Regions from separate parts of the Synechococcus sp. NB0720_010 genome, predicted to be linked through region 4. Evidence: predicted binding sites of a transcription regulator. Region 4 holds the regulator's gene; each other region holds the start of a gene.
What was found. The regulator NtcA, encoded in region 4, controls nitrogen genes in cyanobacteria. The targets are predictions, from matches to a motif close to GTANCNNNNGNTAC.
Positions count from the first base shown of each region.

Region 1: LY254_RS08815 (ferredoxin--nitrite reductase) is a predicted target of NtcA. The motif match lies at 2,183-2,196, and genes of this name have one in related genera.
Region 2: LY254_RS08795 (anthranilate phosphoribosyltransferase family protein) is a predicted target of NtcA. The motif match lies at 1,815-1,828, and genes of this name have one in related genera.
Region 3: LY254_RS02045 (circularly permuted type 2 ATP-grasp protein) is a predicted target of NtcA. The motif match lies at 2,412-2,425, and genes of this name have one in related genera.

Region 1 is NZ_CP090898.1:1,680,231-1,683,671, forward strand. It holds gene LY254_RS08810 (formate/nitrite transporter family protein) at 1-150, opposite strand, end outside; gene LY254_RS08815 (ferredoxin--nitrite reductase) at 467-2,038, opposite strand; gene LY254_RS08820 (hypothetical protein) at 2,251-2,448, opposite strand; gene LY254_RS08825 (hypothetical protein) at 2,557-3,105, shown strand; gene cobA (uroporphyrinogen-III C-methyltransferase) at 3,102-3,441, shown strand, end outside.
Region 2 is NZ_CP090898.1:1,676,397-1,679,837, reverse strand. It holds gene LY254_RS08810 (formate/nitrite transporter family protein) at 1-348, shown strand, start outside; gene LY254_RS08805 (hypothetical protein) at 352-1,134, shown strand; gene cynS (cyanase) at 1,204-1,656, opposite strand; gene LY254_RS08795 (anthranilate phosphoribosyltransferase family protein) at 1,884-2,948, shown strand; gene LY254_RS08790 (hypothetical protein) at 2,959-3,156, opposite strand.
Region 3 is NZ_CP090898.1:383,103-386,543, forward strand. It holds gene LY254_RS02020 (glycerol kinase GlpK) at 1-144, opposite strand, end outside; gene LY254_RS02025 (mechanosensitive ion channel family protein) at 245-1,285, shown strand; gene rpmB (50S ribosomal protein L28) at 1,349-1,585, shown strand; gene LY254_RS02035 (peroxiredoxin) at 1,618-2,172, shown strand; gene LY254_RS02040 (hypothetical protein) at 2,161-2,337, opposite strand; gene LY254_RS02045 (circularly permuted type 2 ATP-grasp protein) at 2,526-3,441, shown strand, end outside.
Region 4 is NZ_CP090898.1:1,294,935-1,298,375, reverse strand. It holds gene LY254_RS06965 (DUF3084 domain-containing protein) at 1-1,146, opposite strand, end outside; gene ntcA (global nitrogen regulator NtcA) at 1,222-1,962, opposite strand; gene rph (ribonuclease PH) at 2,027-2,761, opposite strand; gene LY254_RS06950 (cob(I)yrinic acid a,c-diamide adenosyltransferase) at 2,879-3,441, shown strand, end outside.

The DNA.
Region 1 (3,441 bases), 390 kb from region 4:
GGCCACGGTCAGGGCCAGGATCACGGCGAGACCGAGGATGGCTCCGGAATAGAAACCGCGGATCAGCAGGTTCTTGACGCTGACGGTTGCTTTTTTGCCGCCGGCAGCAATCATGCCGTCGACTAATTCGTTGGGTAGGACATAGTCCATCTGTGAAGCTGTCGCGCTCATGTTTTGCTCTGCAAGTGATGTGTGAGGAAGGGAATTAACCGCTAATGCGGTTCATCAAGCGAGAAATGAAGTCTTGGCTGCCTTGGGGCCTGTTGACGGCAGCTTTGTCAGTGCCACTGCTGCTCAGCCAATTCACAAACCGAGAGAAGACATCTCTCTTTTGTTGCGTCGTTGATGAAGACATGCGTCCGAAGTTGAGGGTGAGACGGTGCGATCTGATTGAGGACAGGCTTCAGAAGAAAGGAGCACCTGGTCTCAAAAATGCCGGTAAATGTGTAGTGCGGACTGCGGCTTTTTACGTCCTGGGCTTGGCGCCAAACTGTTCAATGAGAACCTCTTTCAGCACCGCTTGGATTTCACTGGCGGGAACTCCTTTGCGGTGCATCTCGCCGATTTGAGGGTTGGCACCTTGGGAGCCGCCAATGGTGATGTTGTAGCCCTCGCCCATGCCGCCATCGGGCTGTTTGGTTTTGGTTCCGGTGAGACCAATGGCGCCCATGTAGGCCTGGCCGCAGGTGTTGGGGCAGCCCGTCCAGTGGATCTTCAGTTCCTCCGGAAGGACCAATTCACGATCCAGCGCTTCAGCAGCAGCGAGGGCTTGATCCTTGGTGTTGGTGAGGGCAAAGCTGCAGTAGCTGTTGCCGGTGCAGCTGACGGTGCCAGCGGCAATGTGGCTGGGGTTCAGGCTGAAGCGCTGCAGCAGTGGTTCCGTTTCAAAGGCCTGGAGTTGAGCGCTGCTGATGCCGGTAAAGATCACGTTTTGATCTTCCGTCAGGCGCACGCTGCCGTCGCCATGGCGCTCGGCAAGGGCGGCAATGTCTTGGAAGTCTTCGGCGAGCAGGCGTCCGACGGGAACATGGACACCGGCGTAGTGCAGGTCCTGCTGCTTCTGGGGGTGGATGCCGTAGTGGGAGCGGGGTTCAGCGTCGAAGACTGAACCTGGATCTGGGGTCAGCGGACCAAAGCGTTCTTCCACCATGGCCCGGAAAGCCTCCAGGCCAACCTCGTCGAGATACAGACGGAAGCGACCCTTTGGACGCTTGTCCCGCTCGCCGTTGTCCCTCCAGATCTTGATCACGGCTTCGGTGATCGCACAGATTTGATCTGGCTTGACCCAAGCATTCAAGGGAATGGCATAGGCATTCATCTGGGAGGAGAGGATGCCGCCGATCCAGACGCCGAAGCCCATCTCGCCGTTGCGCTCAACGGGGTGGAAGGCGATGTCGTTGTGGAGCAGGAAGTTGTCGCGTGCACCAGCGACAGCCGTATTCCACTTCCGCGGAAGGTTGGAGAACTCGGGGTTGCCCTGGTGGTTGCTCGTGAGGAAGTTTTCGAGCTCCTGGGTGTACGGGCGAGTGTCGACAATCTCCAGGGGGTCAATGCCGGCAATGGGATTTCCGGTGACGTTCCTGGGGTTGTCGAAGGCCGATTGGATGGTGGTCAGGCCAACCGCTTTGAGTTGACCCAGAATCTCTGGCAGGTCCTCCAGGAGGATGCCGCGCATTTGGATGTTTTGGCGCGTGGTGATGTCAGCGCTTCCGTTGCTGCCGTAGCGAGCCACGATGTTGCCGACGACCCGAAGCTGCTCTGCGGAGATCACCCCGTTGGGAACCCGCAGGCGCATCATGAACAGCCCTGGAGTTTTGGGTCTCCAGAACATTCCGTACCACTTCAGTCGAAGCTGAAGATCCGTCTCATCGACGTTCTCCCATCCAAGTTTGGCGAACGTCTCGATTTCGCTGCCGACGAGTAGGCCGTCTTTGTCAGCTTTGTTCTGCTCAATCTTATTGAGCTTCTTACCTTCGAGCCAGCTCGGTAGTGCGCTGGGTATCTCGTTTGCGTTGGACATCGTTGGCGTCGCCACCATGGGAAATCGGTTCAGATGAAGTCAGCAACTGAGCCGTTTCCAAAACAAAGAACGACTAGTGGGTGGAATCAAATCATTCGCCCTCTGCACTGCTTTGTCGCCGTTGTTACGGATCGACGCCGTCCAAGGGGAGTGGTGAAAAGGGTGTCAACGGATACCTAAAGGGGCCCCATCTTCCGGGTTGATGGTCACGCTCTTCGGCCCCGCGCAGCTCAGTATTGGCGTCCGATTTCGCCCAGCATTCGCGTCGCTCCACTGCGAATCATTTGCCAGACCTTGCCCATGGCGGCGAAGTCGGCATCGAGTTCGCGCCTCCACTGCGGGGTGGGCTGCATCTCCCGGTAGCGGGGGCGTCCGTAGCTGCTCTGGGGCCTGCGGCGGGAGCTGGGCAAGGGGCGGGCGGCTGGCATCGTGTTCCTATGAATCCGGTGGATCTGACTCCATCAGCAGGCCCGGGCTGCTGGCGGTGGCCGTTGCTACCGAAGCCCTCCGCTGCTCGGCAGTCGCCCTTGCTCTTGGTGGTCCACGGCCACGCCGGTGGGCAGATTCCCCAGGTCATCACTGAGCTGCTGAACGATCTCGCCCAGGCCCGTCAGGCTCCGGTTTGGTTGCAAGCCCTCACGGCTGATCCTTTGGAGCTGCCCCAGGGGCAATCGCTGCTGTTGGTGCCCCTGCTGCTGACGCCCGGCAGCCATGCCCGCAGTGATGTCCCGGGGATCCGTGATCGGCTGCGCCGAGAAGGGCATCAGGTGTGCACGCTTCCTTTCCTCGGGGCCTGGGGCCCCTGGTTGGAGCATTTGCGCGCGCTGAATGCTCCGGCTGTGTTGCACCATCCCCTTCGGCCAGGGGTGGCGGATCGCTACCTCTCGGCCCTGAGCCGCTACCTGGGGGTGCCCTGCTTAAGTGCAGACCGAAGCGCCCCGAGCGATGCGGCGGCATTGCCCTTGGCCCTTGCGCCCAATCGGATGACGGCCCACCTACGGACGGACGTCTCCCCCTGTCTGGCGCTGCTGGAGCGTCCGGCAACCCGTCAGTTCTTGTTCAACCTCCTGCTCGATCTGCCATGACCGCTGACGTTGCCGGCAAGGTGTATCTGGTGGGGGCTGGTCCCGGTGATCCCGACCTCCTGACGGTCAAGGCCCAGCGTTTGCTCAGCCAGTGCGATGCCCTGGTCTATGACTCACTGGTGCCGCGCGAGGTCTTGGCCTTGGTGCCGGACGGTGCCGAGCAGCACTTCGTTGGGAAGCGCCGGGGCCATCACTCTGTGCCCCAACCCAGCACCAATGCCGTGCTGGTGGAGATGGCCAAGCGCCATCGCTGCGTGGTGCGCCTGAAGGGTGGGGATCCCTTTCTCTTTGGTCGTGGCGGTGAGGAGGCAGCCCACCTCGAGCGTCATGGGATCG
Region 2 (3,441 bases), 380 kb from region 4:
TGGCTGGTCTGCCTGGGCGTGACCATGGCCCTGGTGAGCAAGAGCGTTCCCGGCAAGCTGCTGGCCTGCTGGCTGCCGATCACGGCCTTCCAAACGATGGGCATGGAGCACATCGTGGTGAACCAGTTCCTGCATACCGCCGGCCCCCTGCTGGGCTCCGGTGTGTCCTTCGGCAAGGTGATCGTCTGGAACTTCATCCCCGTCACCCTCGGCAACATCGTGGGCGGGATGGTCTTCATCGGGATGCTCTTCTACAGCACCCACCGCACCAAGATGCCCAACGTTCTCCCCAGTGAGCACGACGACAAGCTGGAGCGGGAACTGGCCGCCGAGCTGGGGGCTCGCTGATCAATGGGACTCGCTGTCGCCCCTGCCTCTGACCTTCTTCAGCCCCATGAGGAAGCTGCTCTGAGCGAGCGGCTCGGACGCTGGCGGCGGCAGCCCCTCACCCCTGAAGAACTGAGCGCTCTGCTGCCTCGGGTCTCCGATCCCACCCTTGCCCTCAGCCTGGCTGAGCGGCTGGGGATGGCCGGACCCGAGGCCATTGCCTTGATCCTTCCCCTCTGCCAATCGCAGGGCATTTCTCTGCCCCTCATTCGCGCCCTGGGAATCTGTCATCACCCCCAGGCCTGCACTCAGCTCCTTACCTGGCTGCCAGAGGCCGGACCCCTGGAGCCCGATGTGCTCGAAGCCCTCGGCTGCTGGGGCAATCTGATCGATTTCAGGATCATCGAATCAGCGCTGAGCGCACCTGGCCAGAGCCATCGCCTGGCAGGCCTCAGCCTGCTGACCTTCCGCAATCGCAGCCTGACGGCCGAGGAGGTCCTACGCCTGACGACGCCTCTGCTGCAGGACTTTCGCGCCGATGTGGTGATTGCCACGATCAAGCTGCTGCAACGGCGCAACGAGCCCAGCGTCTTAGCTGCCATTCGCGGCTGCATCAGCACCGAAGCTCTGCCCCGCGTCGCTGAAGCGGCACTCCAGGCCCTCGGTTGCATCGGCAGCCTGGAATGCTGCCAGCAGCTGCTGGAGCTTCGAGGCGAATTGGCTGGCACAGCCTTAGAAGAGCCGCTGCGGCGTCAACTCAAGGCTCAGGTCAGGCATCAAGCCCTGGTCGAGCAGGCCTTGGCATAACTATTCATTTCTACAATTCGCCACAAAAAAAGCCCACCGTTGGTGGGCTTTTGCGTTGGGAGCCGAAGCTCACCATTTCTTATAAGGAAGGAACTTGCCGCACATGGTGACCTTCACTCGGTTACCAGCAGGGTCTTCAACTTTGTCCACATCCAAGGTGAAATCAATGGCGCTCATAATGCCATCACCAAACTTCTCTTGGATCACGTCCTTCAGGGGCATTCCGTACACCTGCATGATCTCGTAGAAGCGATAGATCAGCGGATCAGTCGGGATCACAGGATCCAGACCGCCCTTGGTCGGGAACGACTGCAGTGCCTCAGTAATGGCATGGTCAAGACTGAGCAGTTCAGCCAGCTTTTGGGCTTCTTCAGCCGAAGCGGTGGACTGGCAGTAGAACAGCGAAGCGATCCACACTTCATCGCGACCCAGGGCGGCCTCCAGATCAGCGAAGCTCAGCCCTTTGGCCTTCTTCGCCGCCATCAACGTCGCCGTGATTGTGGCGGGAGAGGGAGCTGCCAACGAGGGCATTGAAACAGGAGTAACCGTCATGGAGACAGGCCAGAATTGATGAGAGGAGTGAACAGAATGAAGCGCAATCTGCGTTCTGCTCGCATGTCAGATTCGCTGCAGATGGGGATCAACTTCGCAGCCTTTGTTACCGAGCCTGAAACAACTTGGTAGCGGCTGCTACCAGATCGGGCCTTGTCGGCACGGAGAATCCAGTGAGAACAAGCTCTTCTGTCGGCTTGACCTACGCCGCTCCCCCAACCGACGGCCCACCGAATGGCCGTGAGCTGTTCAAGGCCTATCTCCGAAAAGTCGGCAGTGGCGAGCACACCAGTAGTGGACTGACGCGCGAAGAAGCCGCCCACGCCCTCGAACTGATGCTCGATGGGGCCGCTAGCCCGGCCCAAATCGGCGCCTTCCTGATCGCCCACCGCATCCGCCGGCCTGAACCTCAGGAGCTCACCGGGATGCTGGATGTGTACCGAAAGCGGGGCCCGCAGCTGACAACCGGCAAGCCAGCCATCAGCTTCGGCATGCCCTTTGACGGGCGCACACGCACCGCTCCGATCTACCCCCTCACCGCCCTGGTGCTCTCGAGTGCCGGACTCCCCGTGGTGCTGCAAGGGGCCGGCCGCATCCCCGTGAAATACGGGATCACGGCCCAGGAGCTGTTCGCCTGCTTGGGCCTGCAGCTCGCCGGCCGAAGCGTCGAGTGGGTCCAGGCCAAGCTCAACGCTTGCAATCTGGCGTTGGTCCATCAACCGGACCACCTCCCGGATGCCGAAACCCTGATCCCTTACCGCGAGGATCTCGGCAAGCGGCCACCGCTGGCCAGCCTCGAGTTGCTCTGGACTGCGCACCAGGGCGAGCACCTGCTGGTCAGTGGCTTTGTCCACCCGCCAACCGAAGCGCGGGCCTGGAAGGCACTGGACTTAGCGGGGGAAACCAACGTGCTGACCGTCAAAGGCCTCGAGGGAAGCACCGATCTGCCGATCAGTCGGGCCTGCGTGACGGGTCGTCCAACCCGAGAGGAGGACGGGCGCCAGATTCTCCACCCCCGCGACAACGGTTGCTACGGAGCCGACCCGCTTTGGGACGGGCTGGAGACCTGGGGGAACCAAGCGGCCGCCGCCCTCGGCGGGCAAGGGGAACTGGCGACCGCCTTGATCTGGAATGCCGGCACCTACCTCTGGCAGGCCGGACTGGAGGCGAACCTCACCGACGGCCTCGAGCGCTGCCGGGATCTTCTGAGCTCGGGGGTGGTGATGGCCCACCTCCAGCGTCTGCGCCAGGAGATGGGCTGAGAGCAACCAATCAGCGCTCGCCCAGCACCTGCCACATCGCCGCTTGGCCAGCAATCACGGGCTGCACCGACGCGGGAGCGGAAGCCGAGATGGAGGCACTACGGATGAGTTGGACGCCCAAGGAGGCGACAACAAAGGCTCCAATGAAACCTGTGGCGATCGTCAGGGGATGGCGGCCCTGAACCGCAACTCCAGTTTTGGTTGCCATGACGGCATGGGGGATTTAACCCATCCACTATGGAGACGTCAGCCAACCCTCGCCAGCCGAACCGGTCCAAAACGTTGTGGACGCTGCCGGCGCCATGGACCAGGCGGCCGCGCCTGCCAGAAGTCGATCGCTGCTCACCCAGCCGTGGGAACTGCCCAGCAGAACCCCAAGAGCAACGGCCAAACGCATGGTGAACGGAAGAATTGAAGGGAGTTTGAAGAGACCAACGCACCGATTTGGCCGCCGTTGACACCAAACCCATCCGCCGGGAGCAAGCAATCCTCA
Region 3 (3,441 bases), 910 kb from region 4:
GTCCTGCTCGACCCAACCATCATCTGGGTAGTGGATGGCAAGCGGCACCTGGGCCGAGGCCACCGACTCGCCGTTGGAGGACACCAGAACGGCGCGAGAACTGCTGGTGCCCTGGTCGAGAGCTAACAGATAGGACTCAGACACAGGCAAAAGGGTTTCCCCACTCTTACGGGCTTCAAGCGGATCTGTCAGGGGCTTGACGCAGCACGAGACAGTGGAACCAGCTCAAACGTCGCGTCTGCCGATGACCTCGCTCTGGAGTACTGCGCCGGCACTGGCGGCCCTACTCGGCGGTGGGTTGCTGTCCCTTCTGGCAGCAAGGATCTTTGGGATCTTCTTCGGTCGTCTGACACGGCGAACGCGAAGCGAAACCGATGACTTCATCGTTCAAGTCATCACGGACACGATCCCAATCCTTGGCTGGGTCATCAGCGCCAGTTGGGCTTGGTGGCTGCTGCCGACCTCTCCCGAGGCGGATCGGGTGGTCTTCACCATCTCGAAACTCATCCTGGTGGTGTTCCTGGTGCGGCTGGTCAACCGCATCAGCCTGCGGTTGCTGCAACGCTCCGCGGCCCACAGCGGAGATCCAGCGGTCGGCAACATGCTCCGCGCCCTCGCGCCGATGTTGCGGGCGTTGGTCTGGTGCGTCGGCGCTGTCCTCTATCTGCAGAACATCGGTGTCCAGATGGCTGCGATCTGGGCTCTGCTGAGCGCCGGTGGCATCGGGGCAGGCTTGGCCTTAAAGCAGCCGGTCTCTGAATTCTTCGAATACATCACAATCCTTCTCGACAAGCCCTTCCAACCCGGTCAATTCATCCAAGTCGGAGAGGTCTGGGGAACGGTGGAGCGGGTGGGGGTGCGTTCGACCCGTCTGCGCAGCATCAACGGCGAAGCGATCGTCATGAGCAACAGCGCCCTGACCAGCTCAGTGGTGGCGAACTATGGGGAGATGCAAGAGCGGCGGCTGATCTATCGGCTGGGGGTGACCTACGACACCAGCCACGCCGTACTGGAACGGATCCCTGGCCTGTTGAAAGCCATTGTTGAGCAGGGGGGCGATGCCCGCTTTGACCGGGCCCATTTCGTGGCCTTCAACAGCAGCAGCCTTGATTTTGAGTTGGTCTATTTCGTTCCTTCGAACGACTACGTCCAGGCGATGGAAGCCCAGCAACGGATCAACCTGGCGATCGTCCAACGCTTCGCCCAGGAGGGCATTGAGTTCGCCTTCCCGACGCAAACCTTGCACCTGCACAACTGCACTGAGGCCTTGGGTTCTGGGGTGTGACCCGACTTGCTATGGTGGGTGCTTGGGCAATTTGCCCGAAGTTGTGTTTTTAGAAGATCGGTCATGTCCCGGGTCTGCCAACTCACCGGCAAGCGCGCCAACAACGGCATGGCCGTCTCCCACTCGCACATCCGCACGAAGAAGCTCCAGCAGGTGAACCTGCAAGAGCGCCGTCTGTGGTGGGCTGAAGGCAACCGTTACGTGAAACTGCGGGTCTCCACCCGTGCCCTGAAGACCATTCAAAAGAAGGGCCTGGGCGCCTACGCCAAGCAGCTGGGCATCAACCTGGCCAAGATCTGAGCTTCAATCCTGGGAGTTCTCCCAGGATCAAGTTGAACCGCCGCAACCTGCTTGTTTCGTTTGGTGCTGCGGCCTTAGGCCTGCTGGGACTCCCCCGGCAGGCCTTTTCGATGGGAGGGACCCTGCCCGATCTCGATCAACCGGCCCCTGGCTTTGGGCTCTCCGGCGTGGTTCCAGGCGAGGGGGGGGCCGTCGAAGCCGTACGCAGCCTGAGCGATTTCAAAGGGAGCTGGGTGGTGCTCTACTTCTATCCCCGAGATTTCACGGAGGGGTGCACCTTGGAAGCCAAGGGCTTTCAACGGGATCTGCAGCTGTTCCATGCCCGCAATGCCGAAGTGGTCGGAATCAGTGCAGACGACACGGACTCCCACAAAGAGTTCTGCGGAAGCGAGGCGTTGACCTACCCGCTACTCTCTGATCCCGGAGGAGAAACCAGCAAGCGCTACGGCAGCTGGATCCCGCCCTTCTCCCAACGTCACACCTTTTTGATTGACCCAGAAGGGGTTCTTAAAGAGCGCTGGTTAGGGGTACGGCCCCTAGGCCACAGCCAGGAGATCCTGAAGCGGCTGGATGAGCTACAGGCCTAAGGCTGCGCGCTGCTCCAGCAGCCTCAGGTGGGCTTGACCTGCAGGGAGGCTGTCGCAGAACAGGCAGTTGTCCTCAAATCGCACTTGATAAAGCTCGCCTTCGCTGGAGCGCAGCTGATAGATCACTCCCCCTTGGGGATCGACCAGCACAGGGACCTGGGCCATGGGTCTTCAGGAGCAACGAGCAGAGGCTGGCTCGGCGATTGAACCCTTGCCATAGGTGCATCAACTCATCATCCGTAGCGACCACTACAGGTGATGCGGGTGGCCACGAACCGGGGTGGACTTTGGTAGCGAAAGAAACCTGAAGGGGTCTGACTGCTCTGCATGCTTGCCCCAATTCCACTCGAGCAATGTTTACCGAGTACAGGCCAAAGAAGGGATATGACGAATACTTCAGTGCCGCCGAAGGCCCTCGCTCCGGCCTCAAGCCCCTGGTGAACTCCCTGGGTGCACTCGGGATCGAGAAACTCAACCGCAATCACGCCGCCGCTGGAGTCCTACTGAAGCGACTCGGGGCCACCTTCAGGCTGAATGATTCGGGCGGACGCGTGGGGGAACGGATCCTTCCATTCGACCCGCTGCCACGCTTGATTCGCTCGAAGGAGTGGGAGCGTCTAGAGCGAGGACTGTCCCAGCGCCTAGAGGCGATTGATCAATTTCTGGGTGACATCTACGGCGAGCAACGCATCATCCGAGATGGGGTTATTCCGCGGGAGCACGTGGAAAGTTCCCTGGGGTGGAGGCGCGAGCTTCAAGGGTTCAAGCCCCCCTTGGGCAAATGGTGTCAAATCTCCGGGCTTGATCTGATCCGTGATGGAGAAGGAACCTGGCGCGTCCTGGAGGACAACCTGAGATGTCCTTCTGGTGTCGCCTATTTCCTGGAGAACAGGAGGGTGATGAAACGGATGTTCCCGAGCCTGTTTAGTGGCCGGATCGTCCAGCCGATTGATCGCTACCCCTCCCAGCTGCTGCAGACCCTGAGGGAGCTGGCGCCCTGGACCGACTCCCCCCGGGTCGTCCTCCTGACCCCCGGGGTGTTCAACAGCGCCTATTTCGAACACAGCTATCTGGCTCAACAGATGGGCATTCCCCTCGTCGAGGGCCGGGACTTGGCCTGTGAAGACGGACGGGTTTGGATGCGCACGACCCGTGGATTGGAGACCGTCGATGTGATCTACCGGCGCATTGATGATGACTTCCTCGATCCCGCCGTCTTCCGCAGCGATTCAATGCTGGGGGTCCGCGGACTGATGGAGGTCTATGCCC
Region 4 (3,441 bases):
CGGGTCGGCCAGATCACTGTTGCCTCTGGAGATGGCTTCGAGCTTGGCGGTCTCGCCCAGGGGGCGGTTGACCAGGGCCTCAGCCAGTTGATTGAGGCGTGCCGGGTCAAATTGCAGGCCGTTGGCCAGGGCCCCTTGGCGTTGGGCTCGGGTAAAGGCTGCGGCGAGGAGGAGGTTCAGACGGCTACGCACCTGGTCTGGGGAGCGCTCATCGGCCTCCAGCACGGTGGTGGCCAGTTGTTCTCCACTACGCACCACCCGTTTGTTGGGTCTGACATCCGGGAATGCCACGACCTGACGCTCCCCTTTGAGCACATTGGCCGCTGAGATCAGACTCACGACCCACTCGCCGCGTTTGCTGAGGGTGGTCTCCAATTTGCTGATGTCGCTGCGCGGCACCAACAGGATTTGACGGTTCGGTGTTTCGCCTGGCAGCACGCGCTGGTAAACGTTCAAATTCGTGCGCTGCAGCAGGGCGTGGATCACGTCTCGGGCCTGGCTGGGCTTCTCGATCCGCACCTTGGCCACCTCCAGGATTTGGCCACTGCTGATCACCACATCACCCTGACGTAGGGCAATCAGGTTGCGTTCGAGACGCTCGAGCTCTTGGCTGCTGCTTTTGATCTTGCTGTTGAGCTTGGCGAGCTCAGTGCGGTTGCGCTGGAGATCGGAATCCTTCGCGGCGATGTCACGGCTGAGGCGGTCGCGCTCGGCCTCCAGTTGTTTGCGTTGCTCCATCAGGGGAGCCAGTTCCTTCTGCAGCCGGCTGGCCTGCTCGGCCACCACCTTGAGTTGGCGTTGGGCCTCGCTGCGCTCGTTCTCTGCGCTGCGCAGGGCGTTGCGACTTTGGGCCAGGTCCTGGCGACTTGAGCTCAGGGCATCGCGGCTGTCCCGTAGGCGCTGTTCGATCTGATCGAGTTCAAAGAGCCCCGTGCGCAAGCGATCACTGACGAGCAGCATCAGCCCAAGGGAGATGGCACTGATCAAGCTGCCGGTCAGCACCGTGATCACTACGGCGGTTTTCTTGGGCCGCAACCGGAACAAGCTCAGCCGCGCCTTGCCGACCTTGGATCCCAAGCGATCCCCCAGGGTGGAGAGCACTCCCCCGAGGATCAGCAACGCCAGGATCAGGATCCAGCCGGACACGACGTTGTGCGACGACGGTCAGTATCGGTTGCGGTGGCTTGGAACGCAGCTGGGATCGGCCACCAGTTCAGCCGTTTAGCTGAAGCGTTTGGCGAGGGCCAACGGATCGAAGACGGTGATCTTCTTGCGGTCGATTTGCACCAGCCCGTCGTTGCGGAGGTCGCCCAAGAGTCGGGTGATCGTGACGCGGGTCGATCCGATTGCTTCGGCAATGGCCTGGTGGGACAGGCGAAGGTCGATCGTGATCCCTTCGCTGCTGGGCACTCCAAAGTCGCGGCAGAGCACCAGCAGGAAGCTCACCAGTCGCGAGGACATGTCGCGGTGGGTGAGGGTTTCGATCATGGTCTCGGTTTGAAGAATCCGAGAGGAGAGACCCTGAAGAAGCAATAGACCAACCGCCGGGTCCTGTTCGATCGCTTTGCGGACGGAGGTTGCGGGAGCCGTCACCAGCTCGACGCGAGTAAAGGCAATCGAGTGATAGAAGCGGTCTGAACGCTGGCCCGTGAGTAGAGACAGCACACCGAACAGGCTGTTCTCCCGCAGCAGTGCCACGGTGATTTCCTCGCCGGATTCGTAGACCCTGGAGAGCCGGACCGCACCCCGCTTCAGCAGATAAACCTTTTCGGCGGGGTCGCCGGGGAAAAAGATTGTTTTGCCCCGCTCAACGATCTCGGTGGTGCTACCGCTCAGGCCCCGGATGACATCCAGAAGCGTGGCATTGGGTGGCAGCGGACTGCCCGCGATCGGTGCGATCACTGACGTACCGGTCGTAGGGCTAGGGGAGTAGCGGCTGAATCCTTGCGTTGCCACGACCATGTCAGCGCGACTGAGTTGCTTGGAACCTACGGATCAGTCCAGGGCCGCCCTGTAGCCATTGAAACTAATTTGCTGCCTCTGCCAAGGCCTGCTTCTGGGCCTGCATCAGTTGATCGATGCCGCTTTCCGCTAGGTCAACCAGACCGGAAAGCTGTTGGCGACTGAAGGGTGCGCCCTCCGCGGTGCCTTGAATTTCGAGCAAATGTTGCTCTTGATTCATCACCACGTTCAGATCGACCTCTGCTTGGCTGTCCTCGCTGTAGTCGAGATCGAGGAGTGCGGCGCCATCCACGAGGCCAACGGAAACCGCCGCCACCTGCCCCACCAGGGGCGATCGTTCCAGCACTCCGCGCTGCTCCAGGCGTTGCAGGCCGAGGGCTAAGGCGGCCCAGGCTCCAGTGATGCTGGCGGTGCGGGTGCCGGCATCGGCTTGGAGGACGTCACAGTCGATTTGCAGGGTCCGCTCCCCCAGAACCTCCAAATCAAGGCAGGCCCTGAGGCTGCGGGCGATGAGGCGTTGGATTTCTTGGGTCCGACCGGAAAGCTTCATCAGCTCCCGTGGCTGCCGGCTGGGGGTGCTGGCGGGAAGCAGCCGGTAGTCGGCGCTCAGCCAGCCCTTGCCGGAGCCTTTACGCCACTTCGGAACACCCTCCTCTAAGCAAACGCTGCAGATCACAGCCGTGTTGCCCGTGTACACCGTGACGGAACTCAGGGCGAAGCCCATCGGATCCCAAGCGAAGCGGGTGCTGCGCAGGTCCGTTGCGCTGCGGCCGTCCCGCCTGGGTTGGGTGCTGCTCATCGCGGGCTGGCTCAGTGCCTCGATGGTACGGGTGTTTGCACTACAGGTAGTGCTTGTTGCTTGCCGGACGGCCTAACGCCGCTACATTCAGGATCCCAAGCGGCAGCCATGCACTCGATGACGGCCAGCATTGCAGCCACGCCCCGTGCTGGACACCTGCGTCCGTTGGCTGTGGTCCCGGCGTCGGCCCCCGCTCGCAGCGTGCGCCTGGCAGCTCAGCAGGAGGGTCAGCTCCAGGTGCACACCGCTCCCTTCCGCGGCAGCTTCAGTGGGGTGTTCAGTCAGGCCCTGCGCAGTGCCGGGCTTGGTAGCCGCGTTCTGGTGAGCCAATTCCTCAAAGGTGGGGTCGATCAGGGTCTGGAGCGCAGTGTGTGGCTCTGTGGCCGCCTTCAGTGGCTGAGGCCAGCCGTGGCGGGTTGCCTCTCTGAGCCTGTGCCGGCCTCCCAGGCCGATGTCGAGGCTGTGCGCGAGATCTGGGCGTACACCCGTGAGCAGTTTCTGAGCGGTCAGCTGGATCAGTTGGTGCTCGATGAGTTGGGCCTGGCCGTCGAATTGGGCTACCTGTCCGAGGCGGAGGTCGTTTCAGCCCTGGAGCAGCGGCCGTCCCACCTGGATGTGATCCTGACGGGGCCCTCCATGCCCACCGCTCTGTTGGCCATGGCCGATCAGGTCACCCAGCT